Linked DNA regions of Fodinicurvata sp. EGI_FJ10296. The protein of the gene in region 1 interacts with the protein of each later gene in a pairwise test. Links are inferred from orthologs where the notes say so. Each region holds a gene or a part of one and is shown on either strand. Other genes may lie near its edges. The genes, in order: pheT and secD.

The links.
Region 2: the proteins of pheT (region 1) and secD interact in binary tests that used the Escherichia coli proteins (3 or more experiments, as listed by UniProt). The link is inferred for Fodinicurvata sp. EGI_FJ10296 from one-to-one orthologs.

The regions. Positions count from the first base shown.
Region 1 is NZ_JBFCVL010000003.1:195,014-203,511, forward strand. What follows is about bases 1-3,038. They hold pheT (phenylalanine--tRNA ligase subunit beta), read left to right. Parts: upstream 1-334; coding sequence 335-2,743; downstream 2,744-3,038. Other genes in these bases: pheS (phenylalanine--tRNA ligase subunit alpha), read left to right, coding at 1-226; ABZ728_RS07145 (multicopper oxidase domain-containing protein), read left to right, coding at 2,857-3,038. In the rest of the region: more of ABZ728_RS07145, read left to right, coding at 3,039-4,587; ABZ728_RS07150 (MFS transporter), read left to right, coding at 4,616-5,905; ABZ728_RS07155 (N-acetyltransferase), read left to right, coding at 6,127-6,690; lepA (translation elongation factor 4), read left to right, coding at 6,799-8,498.
Region 2 is NZ_JBFCVL010000005.1:159,253-170,529, forward strand. Bases 4,693-7,672 are described here. They hold secD (protein translocase subunit SecD), read right to left. Parts: upstream 6,986-7,672; coding sequence 5,399-6,985; downstream 4,693-5,398. Other genes in these bases: secF (protein translocase subunit SecF), read right to left, coding at 4,693-5,384; yajC (preprotein translocase subunit YajC), read right to left, coding at 7,146-7,580. Outside these bases: ABZ728_RS12110 (uracil-DNA glycosylase), read left to right, coding at 1-659; methylenetetrahydrofolate--tRNA-(uracil(54)-C(5))-methyltransferase (FADH(2)-oxidizing) TrmFO, read left to right, coding at 727-2,112; ABZ728_RS12120 (phytoene/squalene synthase family protein), read right to left, coding at 2,121-3,023; ABZ728_RS12125 (superoxide dismutase), read left to right, coding at 3,222-3,824; ABZ728_RS12130 (Mth938-like domain-containing protein), read right to left, coding at 3,970-4,347; more of secF, read right to left, coding at 4,431-4,692; ABZ728_RS12150 (ATP-binding protein), read left to right, coding at 7,922-8,803; ABZ728_RS12155 (LysM peptidoglycan-binding domain-containing M23 family metallopeptidase), read right to left, coding at 8,827-10,101; ABZ728_RS12160 (protein-L-isoaspartate(D-aspartate) O-methyltransferase), read right to left, coding at 10,203-10,871; 5'/3'-nucleotidase SurE, read right to left, coding at 10,868-11,277. UniProt on the Escherichia coli protein: Part of the Sec protein translocase complex. Interacts with the SecYEG preprotein conducting channel. SecDF uses the proton motive force (PMF) to complete protein translocation after the ATP-dependent function of SecA.

The DNA.
Region 1 (8,498 bases):
AATACTCGGCTGCGGCATGGTTCACCCGCAGGTACTGGAGAATTGCGGACTGGACAGCACGCAGTACCAGGGCTTCGCCTTCGGCATGGGGATCGAGCGGATCGCGATGCTGAAATACGGCATTCCCGATCTCAGAACATTTTTCGAGGCGGATCTGCGCTGGCTGCGCCACTACGGTTTCGTGCCCCTGGCCACACCGTCGCTGGCCGCCGGCCTGACCGCCTGAGATGCACCGATTTTGCAGCCGGCCCCGCCTGGGCCGCCTTTCCCCTTCATTTGAGCGCCGCCGACCACACGACGGGCGTACGCTTGTTCACAATCGCGGAACGGTTCGATGAAATTCACCCTGTCCTGGCTGAAGGATCATCTCGATACGGATGCCGATCTTGAGCGGCTGACCACCGCGCTGACCGCGCTCGGGCTTGAGGTCGAGGACGTGACCGACCCGGGACGGGCACTCGCGGCTTTCCGGATCGCCCGGGTAACCGCGTGCGAACAGCATCCCGACGCCGACCGGCTGCGGGTATGCCGGGTCGATTACGGCCGGGGCGACCAGGTCCAGGTCGTGTGTGGCGCACCCAACGCGCGCGCGGACATGATCGGCGTGTTCGCACCATCGGGCACGGTCGTCCCCGGAACCGGCATGACCCTGAAGCCAAGCAAGATCCGAGGCGTCGAAAGCAACGGCATGCTGCTGTCGGAGCGCGAACTCGGCCTGTCCGACGCCCATGAGGGCATCGTTGACTTGCCGGTCGATGCGCCGGTCGGCACGCCCTATGCCGACTATGCCGGCCTCAACGACCCACTGATCGAGATTGGCCTGACCCCCGACCGCGCCGACTGCGCCGGCGTCCGCGGCATTGCCCGCGATCTGGCTGCGGCCGGTTTCGGCACGCTGAAACCGATGGTTGGCGACGCCGTCGCCGCGACCGCCGGCCCCTGCCCTGTCGGCGTCACCATCGCGCCGGAGATGAAAGAGGCGGTGCCGGTCTTCGCCTTGCGGCGGATTCGGGGCGTGGCCAACGGCGAAAGCCCGCAATGGCTGAAGGACAAGTTGCGGTCGGTCGGCCTTCGCCCGATCTCGACGCTGGTCGACATCACCAATTTCTTCACCATGGACCAGGCCCGGCCGCTGCACGTCTTCGATGCCGGAAAGGTCAAAGGCAATCTGGTCCTGCGCCCCGCCCGCGCCGGTGAAACGCTCGACGCGCTCAACGACCGTTCCTATAGGCTGGCCGACGGCATGACCGCGATTGCCGACGACAGCGGCGTCGTCTCGCTGGCCGGTATCGTCGGCGGCACCGCCACTGCCGTCGACGAGCAGTCGACCGATATCCTGCTGGAGTGCGCCCTGTTCGACCCGGCGGCGACCGCGCGGACGGGACAGGCGCTGCAGATCAACAGCGACGCGCGATACCGGTTCGAGCGCGGCGTCGACCCTGAAACCGTGCTGCCGGGGATCGAAGACGCCACGCGCATGATCCTGGACCTGTGCGGCGGCGAGGCTTCGGAAACCATGATCGCGGGCGACGTACCCGATCTGCGCCGAACCATCACCCTGCGTTCCGACCGTACGGCGACGCTCGGCGGCTGCGATGTACCAGCCGACCAGCAGGCCGACGTACTCCGGCGGCTGGGTTTCGACGTCAGACCCGCTTCCGTTAACGGACTGACGGTTACGACGCCGAGCTGGCGCCGCGACGTCGTCGGCGAAGCCGATCTGGTCGAAGAAGTGCTGCGCGTCACCGGATACGATCAAATCCCCGTCGTGCCCCTGCCCCGCCCTCACGTCATAACCCGGCCGGCTTTGTCCGAGGGTCAGCGCCGCATCGCACGTGTTCGCCGGATGCTGGCGACCCGCGGCCTGTTCGAAGCCGTGACCTGGTCGTTCATGGGCGAGCGCGATGCCCGGCTGTTCGGTTTCGACGACGAAGCGATGCGTCTGGTCAACCCGATTTCCGCCGATCTCGATGTCATGCGCCCGTCGGTCGTCGGCAATCTGGTCCGCGCAGCGGCGAAGAACATCGACCGCGGTCAGGAAAACCCGGCGTTGTTCGAAGTCGGCCCGCTGTTCAGGGACGCTTCGGATGCCGGACAGATCCAGACGGCAACGACACTGCGCGCCGGCCACACCGGCCCCCGGCACTGGGCCGCAACGCCAAGGGCGGTCGACGCCTTCGACGCCAAGGCTGACGCCATCGCGGTGCTGACCTTGCTCGATGCCCCGGTGGCCAACCTTCAGGTCAGCGCCGACGCGCCGTCCTGGTACCATCCAGGCCGGTCCGGCTGCCTCAGGCTCGGCCCGACCGTTCTGGCCCATTTCGGCGAGTTGCACCCCTCAGTGGCGGCAGCGCTGGATATCGAGGGACCGGTTGCCGCATCCGAAACCTTCGTCGACTCCGTCCCTGCCCCCAAGCGCAAGCAGCAGGGCGCCGCGCGGCCGCCGGTGGCGATGTCGGCCTATCAGCCGGTGGACCGCGACCTCGCTTTCGTCGTCGACGCGGATGTACCGGCAGAAAAGATTGTCCGCGCGGCCCGTGCGGCGGACAAGGTGCTGATCACCGATGTCGGCATCTTCGACGTCTATCAGGGCGACCGTCTGGAACCGGGGCAGAAAAGCGTGGCCATCACCGTGCGACTGCAGCCGACCCAGGCGACGCTGACGGAAAAGGAAATCGAGGCCGCCAGCGACAAGATCGTTGCTGCGGTGACAAAGCAAACAGGCGGGCGTCTTCGTTCCTGATCCGGGGACCTGACCGGGAAACCTGTACGGCGACACAACCGCAGACAGTGGCGCCCCGGCCCTGCTACGATAGGGCGAATCAAATCAACAGGCTGGGGCGGACCATGCGGTCGATGAAATCGGACTTCCTTCGGGCCTTTTCAGGCCTGACGTTCTTGTGCGCGACAGTTGCGGGTGCATCCGCAGCGGAGACGGCGACATCTGAAGCAGGCGCAACAGCGCCGGGCGACGGCGCGGGCGTTGCCGACGGCCATGCCGGCCATATGTCCGGCGACGCGCCGTCGCACGCTCTGTCTCAGGACGATCTCGAACCATTCGTCGACCCGCTGCCGATCCCGCCGGCGGCCGCGCCCGTCGGCACGCATGAGGGGCGGCCGCTTTACGAGATCACCATGGAAATGGTCGATCAGCAGATCCACCGAGATCTGCCGCCGACGCCGGTGTTCGGCTATAACGGCGTCTGGCCGGGACCGACCTTCGACATACCGATCAATGATGAAATCTATGTCGACTGGGTGAACGACCTGCCGCCACACTATCCGGACTGGCTGCCGGTTTCCGCCAGCCATCATGTGCCCGACGACACACCGCGCACCGTGGTTCACCTTCACGGCGGCATCACGCCCAGCGCCTCGGACGGCTTTCCCGATTGGACCTGGGCGCCCGGCAACCGTGCCCGCTACCATTATCCCAACCTCGACGAACAGGGCGACGGCTCGATGCTGTGGTACCACGACCACGCCATGGGCAATACGCGCCTCAACGTCTATGCGGGGTTGGAGGGGTTCTATCTTCTGCGCAACAGCGAACTGGAGGCCGAACTCGATCTGCCGACCGGCGACTACGAAATTCCGCTGGTGCTTCAGGATCGCAACGTCGCCGCCGACGGTACACTCGTTTATCCCGGCGTCTGCCGCGAGTTCGGCACTGTCAACGGTGCGATCTTTCCCTTCCTTGAAGTCGAGCCCCGGCGGTACCGGTTCCGCGTTCTGAACGGCAGCAATTTCCGCATCAAGCAACTGGCGCTGTCCAACGGCCTGCCGTTCCATCTGGTCGGTGTGGATGACGGCTTCCTCGCCGAAACGGTGGAAACATCGTCGCTGCTGCTCGCCCCGGCCGAGCGGGCGGACATCGTGATCGACTTCACCGATCATGCCGGCGAAGACATCGTCCTGCAAAACACGACGTCCTGCTTCGGCCCGCAGCGCGACGGCCAGGGGCGGGGCGGCGATGTCGACCTTCCCCATATGATGCAGTTCCAGGTCGCCGACGCGGCCGACGATCCGGACGACAGCCGCATTCCGGCCCATCCGGTCCCCGACGACGGCGAACTGGCCCGCATCCTGGATGAGGTATCGGTCGAACGCGACATCACCCTGGACGAGGGCGACGACTTTCTGTTCCTGATCAACCAGAAGCATTTCGACGCGCCCGTCGAGATCAAACCGCGTCTGGGCGACTCCGAGATGTGGAACCTGATCAACCTGACCGACGAGTCCCATCCGTTCCACATCCACCTGATCAGCTATCGCATCGTCGAGCGCGTGCCATTCACCGAAGACGGCGCCCAGGCCTATATCGATGACCGCGACGCCGGCACGCTACAGCCGCTGGACAGCTATCTGGATCTCGACGCCGCCGAACCCCCGGCCGCCACCGAACGGGGCCCAAAGGACGTCGCGCTGGCGCCATTCGGCTATGTCACCCGGATCGCGATGCGGTGGTACGGATTTCCCGGCATGTACGTCATTCATTGTCATCTGCTGGATCACGAGGACAATGACATGATGCGGCCGATCGAGGTCCTCGCCCGCGACGAGCGGGCCGAGGAGGCCGACAATTGAGGGGTCGCCGAGGGGAACACGCCTGCCGATGATGTTCATTTCGAAACTGCGGTCCCTTCCCCTGTCGGCCTGGATGCTGTGCCTGTGCCAGGGGTTGGGACTGACGGTCGCCGTCGTGGCGGTGAACATCGGCGCGCTGGCCGGTCAGTCGGTAGCGCCGTCGTCCGGCCTCGCGACCGTTCCTTATGGCCTGCAGTTCGCTGCCTTGATGCTGGCCGCGCCGCTGAATGCCGGTCTGATGGGGCGTTTCGGGCGCAAGCCGGTTTTTCGGGTCGCGGCGATGCTGGGCATGCTGGCGGGCATTGTCGGCTGGTATGCAGTAACGGTCGAGAGCTTTTGGCTGCTCTGCGCCGCCCATGCCCTGCTCGGGCTGTTTCTGGGCACCGTCAACCTCTACCGTTTTGCCGTTCTGGACTACACGGCGCCGGATCTGCACAGCACGGCGCTGTCGCTCGTCATGTTCGGCGGTGTGTTCGGGGCCATCCTCGGCCCGCTGATCGCCCGCGAGGCGCCTGATCTACTGGCCATGCCGGTCTTCGCCGCCGGCTATCTGGGCATCGGCGTGGTGTCCGCCGCCGTACTGCTCGTGGTCGGCGCCGTTCGCATGACACCGGCCGCCGGAAATACCACCGGGACCGGCGGAACGGGGACCGCCGGGGCGCGTGGCGGCCCCGCAGCCGCCACTCCGGATCGTGCGGCACTGCTCGGCATTAATCCGTTCACCATCGCCGTCCTGTCCGGGGCTGTCAGCTACGGTCTGATGAACCTGCTGATGATTGCCGCCTCGTTGGCCATGGACGGCCACAACCACGGCTTTGCCGCCATCAGCTATTCGATCCAGATCCATGTCCTGTGCATGTTCTTCCCGTCGTTCTTTTCCGGCATGGTCATCGAACGGATCGGCATCAGGGCGTTTTTGATGCTCGGCGGTGTACTGCAGATTCTGGCATCACTCGTAGCCATGATCGACACCGACGTTGCGGCATTTGCCGTCTCGCTGGTTCTGCTCGGCCTCGCCTGGAACGCGCTCTATGTCGGCGGCAGCTATCTTGTCGGCCGTTCGGTGCGCGGCGAAGACCGTTTCGCAGCGCAGGGCGTAAACGAGTTCGTGGTTGCGATCGCGTCGGCCGCCGGCGCCCTGCTGCCGGCCGTCGGTCTGGGCCTGCTCGGCTGGAACGGGTTGAACGTGCTGTCGATCATGGTGGCGGCCGTCCTGATCGTCCTGATCGCGCTGGTGCTCGAACCGGCTGCCATGACAGCCACGGCCGATGACGCCGGCAGCCGGCAGATGTCCGGCGTACCGCGCTTCGAGGAATAGCCTGAAAACAGCCGCCAAGGCACAGTTCCGGACCTTGACATCCGGGACGATCCGCGCGATTGAAATAGTATGACCAGCATCGGCCAACCTTTTTCGCGACGACGAACGGACAACGGTCCCAGACCGCCCGTCTGAATGTCGGCACCCCGCGCCCATATTGATAAATGGCGCACGGGTTGTCGGCGGTACGTTGCCGATCAGCCGAAAACAGGTCTATTTCCATGGTTACGCTCGCGCCGGAATCCCCCGACGACCACCACGCCATCAATCTTTTGCTCGACCAGGCCTTTGGCCGGGACCGTTCGCAGAAGACGTCGTACCGCTATCGCGACGGCATCGATCCGATCGCCGGTCTTTCCATGACGGCACATAATGGCGACCGTCTGGTCGGATCGATCAGGTACTGGCCGATCCGGATCGGCGCGGATGGCCACCCGGGCCTGCTTCTGGGGCCGCTTGCCGTGGCAAATCACAGCCAGGGCACCGGGGTCGGTGCGGCGCTGGTCTTCAGCACGCTGGAAACGGCGACGGCAGCCGGACACGAAATCGTGCTGCTGGTCGGCGACCTGCCCTATTATTCGCGATTCGGGTTCGTCCCGGCCGCGCCCCATGGAATTTACATGCCTGACGAGAATCCCGATCGGCTGCAGTTGACGGCCCTTGCGCCCGGCGCGTTAAAGGGCATGGCCGGTCCGGTGCGCCGCTGGGATGCCCGCGGCGAAACGATCGCGCCGGCCGGGGGCCCGATCGGACAGCACCCGATGTCCAGCGCGCTGGACGCCTGAGCGAAAGAATCGCGCCATTCGGGAACGACGCGGCATCGGCGACCGTTGCGGTCGGGCGCGCAGGTCTCTATGGTCGCGCCGGCACAGGACAGATGAGACTGATATCCAATGGGCACCCAGCTCGACCACATACGCAATTTCTCCATCGTCGCGCATATCGATCACGGCAAGTCGACTCTCGCCGACCGCCTGATCGAGAAATGCGGCGGTCTCGATCAGCGTCAGATGAAAGAGCAACTGCTCGACAGCATGGATATCGAGCGGGAGCGCGGGATCACGATCAAGGCGCAGACCGTCCGGCTTTCCTATACGGCTCAAAACGGCGAGACCTATCAGATCAATCTGATGGACACGCCGGGCCATGTCGACTTTTCCTACGAGGTAAGCCGCAGCCTCGCCGCCTGCGAGGGATCGCTGCTGGTGGTCGACGCCAGCCAGGGGGTTGAGGCGCAGACGCTCGCCAATGTGTATCAGGCGCTGGAGGCTGACCACGAGGTCGTGCCGGTGCTCAACAAGATCGACCTGCCGGCGGCCGAGCCGGAGCGAATCAAGCAACAGATCGAAGACGTCATCGGTCTGGAAGCCCATGACGCGCTGGAGATTTCGGCGAAGTCCGGGCTGGGTCTGGATGCCCTGCTTGAGGCGATCGTCCATCGGCTCCCACCCCCGCGCGAGGGCGATCGCGAAAAGCCGCTGAAGGCGATGCTCGTCGACAGCTGGTACGACCCCTATCTCGGCGTCGTCGTTCTGGTGCGGGTCATCGACGGCATTCTCAAGGCCGGCCAAAAGATTCTGTTCATGCGGTCGGGCGCCGTCCACGAGGTCGACCGCGTCGGCTTCATGGCACCAAAGGGCGTGATAACGGAAACGCTGGAGCCGGGCCAGATCGGATTCATCACCGCCGGCGTCAAGGACATCACCGAGACCAAGGTCGGCGACACCCTGACAGAAGACAAGCGCCGCTGCGACAAGGCGTTGCCGGGGTTCAAACCTTCGGTCCCGGTGGTTTTCTGCGGCCTGTTCCCGGCCGATGCGGGCGAATTCGAACGCCTGCGCGAAAGCCTGGGGCGGCTGGCGCTCAACGATGCCAGCTTCCACTACGAGGCCGAGACCTCGGCGGCGCTGGGATTCGGCTTCCGCTGCGGCTTCCTCGGCCTGCTGCACCTTGAAATCATTCAGGAACGGCTGGAACGGGAGTTCGCGCTGGATCTGATCACTACGGCGCCGTCGGTGGTCTATCACCTGCATATGCGCGACGGGACGATGAAGCCGCTGCACAATCCTGCGGATATGCCCGAGGTCATGCAGATCGACCATATCGAGGAACCGTGGATCAAGGCGACGATCATGCTGCCGGACGAGTATCTGGGCGGCATCCTTCAGCTCTGCACGGAGCGCCGGGGCGAACAGGTCGAACTGACCTATGCCGGCAGCCGCGCAATGCTGGTCTATCGACTGCCGTTGAACGAGGTCGTGTTCGACTTCTACGACCGGCTGAAATCGATCAGCCGCGGCTATGCCAGCTTTGACTATCAGATGGACGGCTATGTCGAGAGCGACCTGGTCAAGATGTCGATCCTGGTCAACGCCGAGCCGGTCGACGCACTGTCGATGATCGTCCACCGCAGCCAGGCGGAACGGCGCGGGCGCGGCATGTGCGAACGCCTCAAGGACCTGATACCGCGACAGATGTTCAAGATTGCCGTTCAGGCCTCGATCGGGTCAAAGGTGATTGCCCGGGAAACGCTCTCCGCGCTGCGCAAGGACGTGACCGCCAAGTGCTATGGCGGCGACGTCAGCCGCAAGCG
Region 2 (11,277 bases), on another replicon or contig:
CGGGGTTGCCGCCGCCGAATTGCCCACTGTGCCCTCGCCTGGCGGCGTTCCGTGACACCAACCGGGATCGCTATCCGCAATTCCACAACGGTCCGGTTCCGCCGTTCGGCCCGCCGACGGCGCGTCTGCTCGTCGTCGGACTCGCGCCCGGGCTGAAAGGCGCTAATCAGACCGGTCGCCCTTTCACCGGCGATTATGCGGGCGATCTGCTTTATTCCACCCTGGCGGCATTCGGTTTCAGCCGGGGCGACTACGGGGCGTCGCCGGATGACGGCCTGGCGCTGAATGACTGTCGAATTATCAATGCGGTTCGTTGCGTTCCGCCGGAGAACAAGCCGACGGGCGCCGAGGTGGCAACCTGCCGGCGGTTCCTTGCGGCAGAAATCGCGGCCATGCCCGATCTGACGGCGATCGTGGCCCTCGGCCAGGTGGCGCATCGCGCGGTTATCGCGACATTCGGCCTGCGGCAGGCAGCATACCCGTTCGGCCATGGCGCCCGTCACGACCTTGAGACAAGGCATATCCGCCTTACCGACAGCTACCATTGCTCGCGCTACAATACCAATACCGGCCGGCTGACGACGTCGATGTTTCACGACGTGTTCGCTGCCGTTCGGCGTGATCTGTCCGGAGTTCCCCCGGTCATCGATGCCCGTTGAACCTATCGGCCACACGATCCCCTGCCGAGATCAGTGGACAACAAATCCAGTGGAAGGTGCGATCCGAATGACAGCCAAACCGATCCATATCATCGGCGGCGGACTGGCCGGCAGTGAGGCTGCCTGGCAGATCGCCGGCGCCGGTGTTCCCGTCATCCTCCACGAGATGCGGCCGGAACGGATGACCGAGGCCCATCAGACGGAGGGGCTGGCCGAGCTCGTCTGCTCGAATTCGTTCCGGTCCGACGACGCGGAGCAGAATGCCGTTGGTCTGCTGCACGAGGAAATGCGCCGGGCCGGCAGTCTGATCATGCGCGCCGGCGATGCCAATCAGGTTCCGGCCGGTGGCGCTCTGGCCGTCGACAGGCACGGATTTTCCGCCGCCGTGACCGAGGCGATCCAGTCGCATCCGCTTATCACGGTCGATCGGGGCGAGGTCGCAGGCTTGCCCCCGGAGAGCTGGCAGTCGGTCATCATTGCAACCGGCCCTCTTACCTCGACGTCACTCGCCGAGGCTATATTCGAACTGACCGGCGAGGATTCGCTGGCATTCTTCGATGCGATCGCGCCGATCGTCTACAAGGAGTCGATCGATTTCTCCAAGGCATGGTTCCAATCGCGCTACGATAAGGTGGGGCCGGGCGGGTCCGGCAAGGATTACATCAATTGCCCGCTCGACCGGGAGACATACGAGCGGTTCATCAGTGAACTGCTGGCTGCGCCCAAAACGGAATTCAAGGATTGGGAAGTCGACACCCCCTATTTCGAAGGCTGTCTGCCGATCGAAGTCATGGCCGAACGGGGACCGGAAACCCTGCGATACGGGCCGCTAAAGCCGGTCGGGTTGACGAATCCGAATTCCGAAGAGAAACCCTATGCCGTCGTCCAGCTTCGCCAAGACAATGCCTTGGGCACGCTTTACAACATGGTCGGCTTTCAGACGAAACTGAAATACGGCGAGCAAAGCCGCGTCCTGAAGATGATACCGGGCCTGGAGAACGCGGAATTCGCGCGGCTCGGCGGTATTCATCGGAACACCTTTCTCAACAGCCCGCGACTGCTCGACCCGACCCTGCGTCTGAAGGCGGCGCCTCGTCTGCGGTTCGCCGGGCAGATCACCGGCGTCGAGGGATATGTCGAGTCAGCAGCCATCGGCCTGCTTGCCGGTCGGTTGGCGGCCAGCGAATGCCTGGGCACCACTTCGGCACCTCCGCCCCGGACGACCGCAATGGGCGCCCTCCTGCGGCATATTACGCTTGATGCCGACCAACGCGGGTTCCAGCCGATGAACGTCAATTTCGGACTGTTTCCCGAGGTCGAACCACCGCCGGGGGTGCGAAAGCTGCGCGGCGGCGATCGCAAACGCGCCTACACCAGCAGGGCACTGGCCGACTTCGACGCATGGCTGCAAGGGGCTCCGGCCGGTGAACTTGCGCCCACCGCCGGTCAGTAACGGTCCCTTCAGTAGCGATTCAGCCAGCTCCGGACCGCCATGGGAACGATGCGTAACGGCGGCGGATGCGCGAGCCGCGGATCGAATGGATTCCAGCGTGCCTGTTGAAGCCGTTTCAGATGCGCATCCACCAGACAGCATCCGGCCAGCAGCCGGATGCTGTCTTTGCCAATGTCCCGGCGTAATCTCCTCGCGCGGTTCAGATGATCGGCGGCCCTGTCGGCGATTTCATGCACCACCTCGGCAAGCCCTGCAGAGGCGCGTCCTTCGATGACGTCGCCGCGATCCACCCCTTTGGCCGCCAGCAAGTCCGCCGGCATGCGGCATTGCCGACGACGGGCAAGATGCGGCACGGCCCGGATCGTACCGGCGAGACCCCACGCGGTCCCCATATGCCGCACGGCCTCCATCTCGGCTTCTGGCGGCTGACGGGGATGCTCCGGGCTGTGTTTCAGGATCGACAACGCGATCGCAAACGGCGTCGCCGCCGTGCCCTCGGCATAAGCTTCCAGACCGGATAGCGTCGCCGGCTGCGGGTCCTGGGCCAGATCGTGATCTTCGCGGACGGTGAGAATCTGCTCGAACGGTTCGCGATGCAGGCCGAATCGCCGGATTGTCTCGCCAAGCGGTGTGGCGACCTCGTGCATCCTGACGGGAGCGTCTTGCTCAACGGCTTCAGCGATCGCGTCCCACCACCATTGGAACCGCATCTGGCCAGCAATGGGTTCGGATACCGCGTCGGCGATCTTGGCGACTTCGTGGTTGAACGCGTAGACGGTCAGAATCGCCTCGCGCCGATCATGCGGCACGACAAGGGTGGCCATGAACCGATCGCGATCATGGGATCTGACGATGCGTCCGCTGGCCGACAGCCGCGCGTCATGCCCAACCGCATTTGCTTCAGCTGCCATCTCATTGTCGATCATACGTCGTGTCACGGGCAAATATCGCTCATTGTTGGTGATTTCCCACCTGTAGGCGGTGGCCGATTCCGGCCCCAAAGCCGATTGGCTGTGAAAACTGATGGCAGTCCCTTCACATTCAGTGAGGCAATCGTTATCTCTCCACGAGAGCGCATGGCTCAACCACTAAAAGTCGAGGGATAATCAATGGCTTTCCAACTGCCCGATCTGCCCTACTCCTACGATGCCCTGGCTCCGTACATGTCACGGGAAACGCTCGAATTTCACCATGACAAGCACCACGCCAAGTACATCTCCACGATGAACGACATGATCAAGGGCACGCCCCTTGAGAATGCCGATCTCGACACCGTCATGAAGGAGAGCTTCAACGATCCGTCCAAACGGGGATTGTTCAATCAGGCTGGCCAAACCTGGAACCACAACCATTTCTGGCAGATGATGAAACCCAGCGGCGGAGGTTCGATCCCCGGCGAACTGGAGAAGAAAATTGCCGCCGACTTCGGCAGCGTCGATGCGTTCAAGGACGAGTTCAAGAAGGCCGGCGCCACGTTGTTCGGAAGCGGCTGGGCCTGGCTTGCGCTCGATGGCGGCAAGCTTACCGTCATGCAGACGCCGAACGGCGAGAACCCGAACGCACACGGGAAGACGGCGCTTCTCGGCGTCGATGTGTGGGAACATGCGTTCTACATTGACTACCGGAACGACAAGCCGAAATATCTTGAGGCGTTCCTCAACAACCTGGTCAACTGGGACTATGTTGCCGAGTTGTACTCGAAGGCCTCGTAGCGACAACCGTGCGGCCCTGAAAGCCGTAATGTCTGCCTCAGCCGGGGCCGTCTCGATCCAATCGGGACGGCCCTTTGTATTTGTCGACAGCAACGCAAAATGCGTCGCGGACAATTTCAGCGACTCTACCGGTCACCATCGAACGTCAGATAGCAATCAGGGCAGCGCCAACACTGCGACCTTCGGCGAGAAGCACGTTGTAGGTTCGACAGGCAGCGCCGGTCTCCATCACATCGACCGATATGCCTCTGTCGATAACCGCGTCCCTCACAGTCCGGGGAACCAACGTCATCTTGCCGCCGCTGCCGAGCAGTAATATCTCCAAATGCTCCGGCGACTGGGACACGGCATCCACAATGTTCTGCGCGGTCAGATCCTCGACAGCGCCCACGGACCACGAGGCCACGCCGGTGGGGAACACGAGCATCGAACCGTGATAGACCTCGCCGGAAATCCGGAACTGATTGGGACCGTAGCCATTGATAACCCAGCGATTGCCGGGGATCATCGGTGTGACATCCATCAGCCGCCTCCAATCGTCCCTGCTCGCCGTCCGCTGTCACACAAGAGGCACTGGAAAAACGGCGGATGTTCTGTTCCGGACATCTAGGACGCTGTGCCGGTCACCCGGGCCGCCGTATCCTTATCCGATTCTTCCCCGGATCTCGAAGTACGCGTGAGACCCATATACAGAAGAAGCGGAACAGCCAGCAGAATGGAACTGTAGGTACCGATCAGAATGCCCCAGATCAGCGCAAAAGCAAAATTCTGGATCACGGCACCACCAAAAACATAGATGGCTGCAAGTGCCAACAACGTCGTCACACTGGTCAAGATCGTCCGTGACAGAACGTCGTTAATTGATCGGTTAAGAACCTCGACCAGGGACGCCTTCTTGTACCGGCGGAGATTCTCGCGGACGCGGTCGAAAACGACGACCGTGTCATTGATCGAGTATCCGGCGATCGTCAGCAATGCCGCAATCGTCGAAAGGTTGAACTCGAACTGAATCAACGCGAAGAGCCCGATTGTCGTAATGACATCATGGGCCAATGCAATGACGGCACACAGCCCGAACTGCCATTCGAACCGAAGCCAGATATAGATCAATATGCCGGCCAACGACAGCAATACAGCCATGGTGCCGGCTTCGACCAGTTCGTCGCCCACCGTCGGCCCGACAAACTCGGTACGCCGGTATTCGACGTTGTCGCCCAGTGCATCCTGAACAACGCCAATGGCCTCGATCTGCTCTTCCTCGGTGCCGGATTGCCGCTGTATCCGGATCAAAACGTCCCGATCCGTTCCGAAAAGCTGAAGCGACGTCTCTCCCAGGCCGAGACCTTCAAGAGAGTTACGCATCTGTTCCAGGTCCGCCGGTTCCTCTGTGCGGACTTCCAGCAACGTGCCACCGCGGAAATCGATTCCGAAATTCAATCCCTGTATGGCAGTCGTTACAATCGCCAGCAGAACCAGAACGGCAGAGAACGCAAATGCGATACGCCTCAATCCGATGAAGTTGACCGACAGACTGTCCGGTACGATGCGAAGTGGTTTCATGACCGGGACTTTCCTCAGATCGGAATCGATTTCGGACGCTGGCGACGAAGCCATGTCACGACGAACAGGCGGGTAACCATAATGGCAGTGAACATCGAACACAGGATGCCAAAGGACAATGTAACCGCAAATCCGCGGATCGGCCCCGTCCCCAGCGCGAATAGCAGCGCCGCGGCGATCAGGGTCGTGACATTGGAGTCGATGATGGTCGTCAAGGCGCGGCTGTAACCGGCGTCGACGGCTGAGATCGGCGTTCTTCCTGCCGCCTGTTCTTCGCGTATGCGCTCGAAGATCAGGACATTGGCATCGACTGCCATGCCGACGGTGAGGACGATTCCGGCGATCCCCGGCAGCGTCAACGTCGCCTGCAGGGCCGACAATACCGCGATGAGAAGCGCCAGATTGATAATCAGCGCAGCCGAAGCCATCAGACCCAACAGACCATAAGTCACGGACATGAAGACGATGACCAGGAGAAATCCGATTGCCGAAGCGATCTGACCGGCCGCGATGCTGTCTTCTCCCAGGCCGGGCCCAACCGTCCGTTCCTCAAGCACCGTGAGCGGTGCCGGAAGTGCGCCGGCCCGCAAAAGAATCGCCAGGTCGTTCGCGCTATCGACGCTGAACTGTCCGGTGATAATTCCACGGCCACCAAGAATGGGCGAATTGATCCGCGGCGCGGAAACGACCTTGTCGTCGAGTACGATCGCGAGGAAGCGGCCGACATTCTCCTGCGTCACCTCGCCAAAACGTCGCGCTCCGACACTGTCGAAACTGAAAGAGACGACCGGTTGTCCGTCCTGAAACGTCGGCTGCGCGTCGACCAGAGTCTCACCGCTCACCATCACCCGGCGGCGAACGACATAGTCCTGAACCGGCTCGCCGTCAGGCCCCGTCTCGTCACTGGGAACAAGCATCGATCCGGCGGGAAGATTGCCTTCCCTAGCCTGCTGCACTGACGTGCCCTCATCAAGCATATGAAAAGTCAGTCGAGCCGTTTGGCCCAGCAGATCCTTGATCCGTTCCGGATCTTCGATACCCGGCAACTGGACGATGATGCGATCTTCGCCCTGCCGCTGGATGTTGGGTTCCACGGTTCCGAATTCATTTACCCGCCGCCGAACGATCTCGATCGCCTGATCGACGGCGCCAGCCCGCAATTCCTGCAGTCCCAGGTCACTGAATCCCGCCGTGACCGAGGTGCCGTCGGCGCTGACCTCAAGGCTCTGATCGTATTCCGTGACCATGCTGCGGACAGCGCTCACGTCGTCGGCATCGCGAAGCTCCAAGGTCAGGCTGTCGCCGTCGAGTCCCAGACCGGTATATCCGATATCGTCGGCGCGGAGCTGCGTGCGAAGCTGTTCGACCGCGGCTTCGAGCCGTTCGCCGATCAGCACCTGGTATTCAACCTCCAGAAGCAGATGCGAGCCGCCCTGAAGGTCGAGGCCGAGCACGATCTGACGGCCGGGAACCCAGGCTGGCAGCGATTCGGACCATTCCTGCACGGTGTTCCGGTCGAATGCGTTCGGCGCGGCATAGAGCCCGCCCAACAGGCACACCAGAAGCACAAGGATGATCTTCCATCGCGGATAGTGAATCATGTGCGCTCTCTACGGCTACGATCTGCCGTTTACGATTCCCGTCGGCAATGACGGCTCGCAGTCAGCAATCAGGTCGAGCCGGCTAACACGTCGCGCGGCAAAAGCCAAACTCAACGTACATTCCGGCTTACGGTTTGCCCGGCTTACGGTCAGCGTATGGCTATCGCCCGAGGAAACGGCCGAATCCCTTTTTCGCGTCCGCAGCTGGGGGTTCGGCCGCTGTGTCGCCATCCGCGGCATCGCTCTCGCCGTCCTGATCATCCCCGCCCTTGCCCCTGGCGGGCTTCGTTTTTGCCAGCACGTCCGCGACCATGTGCTGCATCGCCTTGACCCTGACGCCGTCGGCGATTTCCAGCGTCAGCATGTTGTCCGAACCGACCTTGACGACCTGGCCGACGATGCCGCCATTGGTCACGATGCGATCGCCGCGCCGTATGCCGTCCAGCATCTCGCGATGCTGCTTCTGCCGTTTCTGCTGAGGGCGGATCAGCAGGAAGTAGAAGACGACGAAAATGAGAATCAGGGGCAACAGATTGATCAGAAGGTTGCCGCCACCGGCCCCGCCCGATTGAGCGTACGCCTGCGAAATGAACATATAGAGCTCCTATTGAAACCGGGTTCCGCCGCGGAAATCGCGACTATAACGATCCGTCGTGCTGTTGCAATCGAAAGCGCTCCTCCGATGGACGCTACGGTCGTCGATCCCGGCGCTCGCCGTTGTTGACGTGGGCGACGCCAACGTGCCTCACGCTTGCCGGATCGGCGGCCGAAATCGCCGTGTCCGTCTTTGGTTTGCGCTGACGCGCCGGACGGTTTAATACCGAACGGCTTTGTCGGAAACCCCGAATGCAAAGACTGGCATCCGCACCGAACAGCCGGCGTTCGATGTCGACACCCGGGACCAATGCAACGAGGAGAATCAACCCCGTGACGGATCTGAGCGACCTTCCGGCAGCGCTGGAAAGAATCGAACAAGCCCTATCGCGTATTGCCGATGGTGTCGACCGCAATTCCCCACCGGCGCCGTCCGCGCCGTTCGACCCGCGTGCCGCCGATGCCTTCGTCTGGGTCTCGGATGCTGCCCGGTTACAGCCCGTTGTGACGGTGAATAAGACGGATATCGACCTGCTGGCGGGCATCGACCAACAAAAGAGCATCCTGCTGGAGAACACCGCAAGATTCGCCCGCGGGCTTCCGGCCAACAACGCCTTGCTCTGGGGGTCGCGCGGCATGGGGAAAAGTTCGCTGGTCAAGGCCGTCCATGCCCGGATCAACGAAGAGACGCCGGGTGCGATGGCGTTGGTCGAGGTCCATCGCGAGGACCTTCCGACGCTGCCAAAGCTGATGGCCGAACTCAGATCGGTCGACCGCCCTTGCCTCCTCTTTTGCGACGATCTCAGCTTCGACCAATCCGACCAAAGCTATAAATCGCTGAAGGCGGTCCTCGAAGGGGGCATCGAAGGACGACCGAGCAACGTTCTTCTCTATGCAACTTCGAACAGACGTCACCTGATGCCACGCGACATGATCGAGAACGAGCAGTCATCCGCCATCATGCCGGAAGAAGCCGTCGAGGAAAAAGTATCGCTCAGCGACCGCTTCGGGCTCTGGCTGGGCTTTCACGCCTGCCGCCAGGACCTCTTTTTCGAGATGGTTGAGAACTATGCCCGGTCATATGATCTCCCCATCGAGCGCGAGGAACTGCATGCCCGTGCCCGCGAGTGGCAAGTGACGCGCGGCAGCCGATCCGGTCGCGTTGCCTGGCAGTTCATCCAGGATCTTGCAGGATCACTTGGCCGTCGGCTGGACCGGCGTTAGGCAACCGGACTCGCGATGTCGGCTCAGCCACGGGGCGTCAGATGGTCCATCGGATCGACCGGCGTCGATTGCCGCCGTATCTCGAAATGCAGTTGCGGCGAACTGACAGCCCCGGTCGAGCCGACCTCACCCAGCGTATCGCCCACGGAAACGGACTGGCCGCGCTGGACCGAAATCGTATCGGCATGGCCATAAGCCGTAACCCAGCCGTCCGCATGACGGACAATGATCAGATTGCCATATCCCCGCAACTCGCTTCCGGCATAGGCGACAACGCCATTATCTGCCGCCCTGATCGGGGTGCCGCGGGGTGCGTCGATATTAATGCCATCGTTATGCTGCCCGTCGTCTTTCGGGCCGAACGTCGAAATCACCGAACCATCGATCGGCCATGAAAAACGATCGCCGCTGCGCGCTGCCGGCGCGGACACAGCCGGCAGATTCGCCTGCTCTTCATTGACGGCAGCACTTTCCTGCGTCGGCTGGTCCTGTGGTTCCGGGCGCGGTGCCTCTGCCTCCTGTCCTTCATCGGACGACTCATCAGCAACCGGCTGTGCGGTGATATCCGCCTCCGCCGGCACGGATCCGTCGGTGCCTGATGGGGGCGAAACGGACCGGGCAGAGTCGGGCGGCACTGCCGAGCCATCTGTTTGATCGTCGTTGTCGGCTTGGGCCTCGCGGGTTTGGGACGTACCGGACGGCGACTCCGACAGGGGCTCTGCCGTCACCGTGCGGTCATTGCTGGAACGCGCTGGTGTCAGCGCCCGGGGCCGGCCATCGGCGGCACGTCCGGCATCCTGATCCTGCCGTGGCTCGCTCCAGGCGGTCGTTGCGCCGCCGTCTTGTCCAGCGTCGCCGCGCTCGGCCACAGTCGTCTGGCCGACAGAAGTCTGGCGCCCCTGGCCCGGACCCTCGGGGATTCGCAGCGACTGACCGACGAAAATCGTATAGGGCGTGTCCAACCGATTGGCCTGAGCGACGGCATCGACGTCGACATCGTAGTTCTGAGCAATCCGATAGAGGGTATCGCCGTTGCTGACGTGGTGAAACTGCGCCTGCGGCAGCGATAACTGTTGGCCGGGATAGACGGTGTACGGCTCTCGCAGGTCGTTCTCCGCAATGATGGCGCGCACGGGAATCCCGGTGCGTTCGGCCACGATCGAGACATTCTCACCCGGCTGAACCACAGCGTATCTGGGTGACTGTTCTTCTGCGGTAACATCCCCGGATTGCCCCGGCAACGGCGGTGGCAAGGTGCAGCCGGCAGCAAGCGCCGATACCAGTAGAGAGACGGCCATGGATCCACGCCTTGTGAAAAGGCGCTTCCTGAAGTCGCTTGGTACCTGTCCAATCGTTCCCTGGAGGGCCGCCTGAGAGGGTCCCGGACCGCTTTGCTGCGTCATGATGATGCCTTCATCCGTTGAGCGCCGTCCTGAGTATCGGGCAGCAGAGGTACGAAGCGAACTGGCCACAAATCCTCCCGCTCGAGCCCATCATCCATGCGCCGGTAACGAACGACCCGTTGCTTGCGCTTCTCGTCGCCCATTGGAATCACCAGCAGTCCACCGACGGCAAGCTGGTCGGTCAGGGCCTTGGGCGGCTCATCGCCGCCATGAGCTGCCGTAACCAGTATTCGCTCGAATGGTGCCTGTTCCGGCCACCCCTTCGTCCCGTCGCCCGCCAATGCCGTCACATTGCGCACACGCAAGGTTTCCAGCCTCTCTACGGCGATGTCCAGCAATTCTTTGTGTCGCTCGATCGTATAGAGGCGCCGGCACAATTTGGCGAGAACCGCAGCCTGGTACCCGGACCCGGTTCCGATTTCGAGGACCTTGTGCCGGTCCGTGACTTCCAACGCCTGCGTCATGCGCGCGACCACCATCGGCTGACTGATCGTTTGGCCCATACCGATTGGCAGAGCCATATCTTCGTAAGCCTGATCGTGAAATGTGGCGGGAATGAACACTTCCCGAGGCACGCGCTCAATCGCGCCCAACACCTGCGTGTCCGTAATCCCGGATCGCCGCAGCGTCATCAGCAGGCGGATCTTGCGTGCTTCCATGATCAGCCAAGTGCCCCTTTCAGGGTTGCCAGCGTCGCATGGTGGGTGAGATCCAGGTGCAGGGGCGTCACCGTGATTTGGCCGCGCGACAGCGCCTTGATGTCGGTATCGTCTGGTGCCTCTTGGTCGCTGCGACTGGAGCCGATCCAGAAATAGGATCGGCCGCGCGGGTCGGTCCGCTCGTCCAGAACATCACCAATTTTGCGCACGCCGTGCGGAACGACGGCGACGCCCGCGACCTCGTCCGCGAGAACAGCCGGAAAGTTGACGTTCATCAGCACGCCCTGCGGCCATCCCGCATCAAGCAGCCGAGCCGCGATCTGCGGGCCCCATTTTTCGGCTACGGACCAATCGGCATCGCTTCCCTGTGGCAGAGACTGGCTGAACGCGATCGCCGGTATACCGAGCAGCG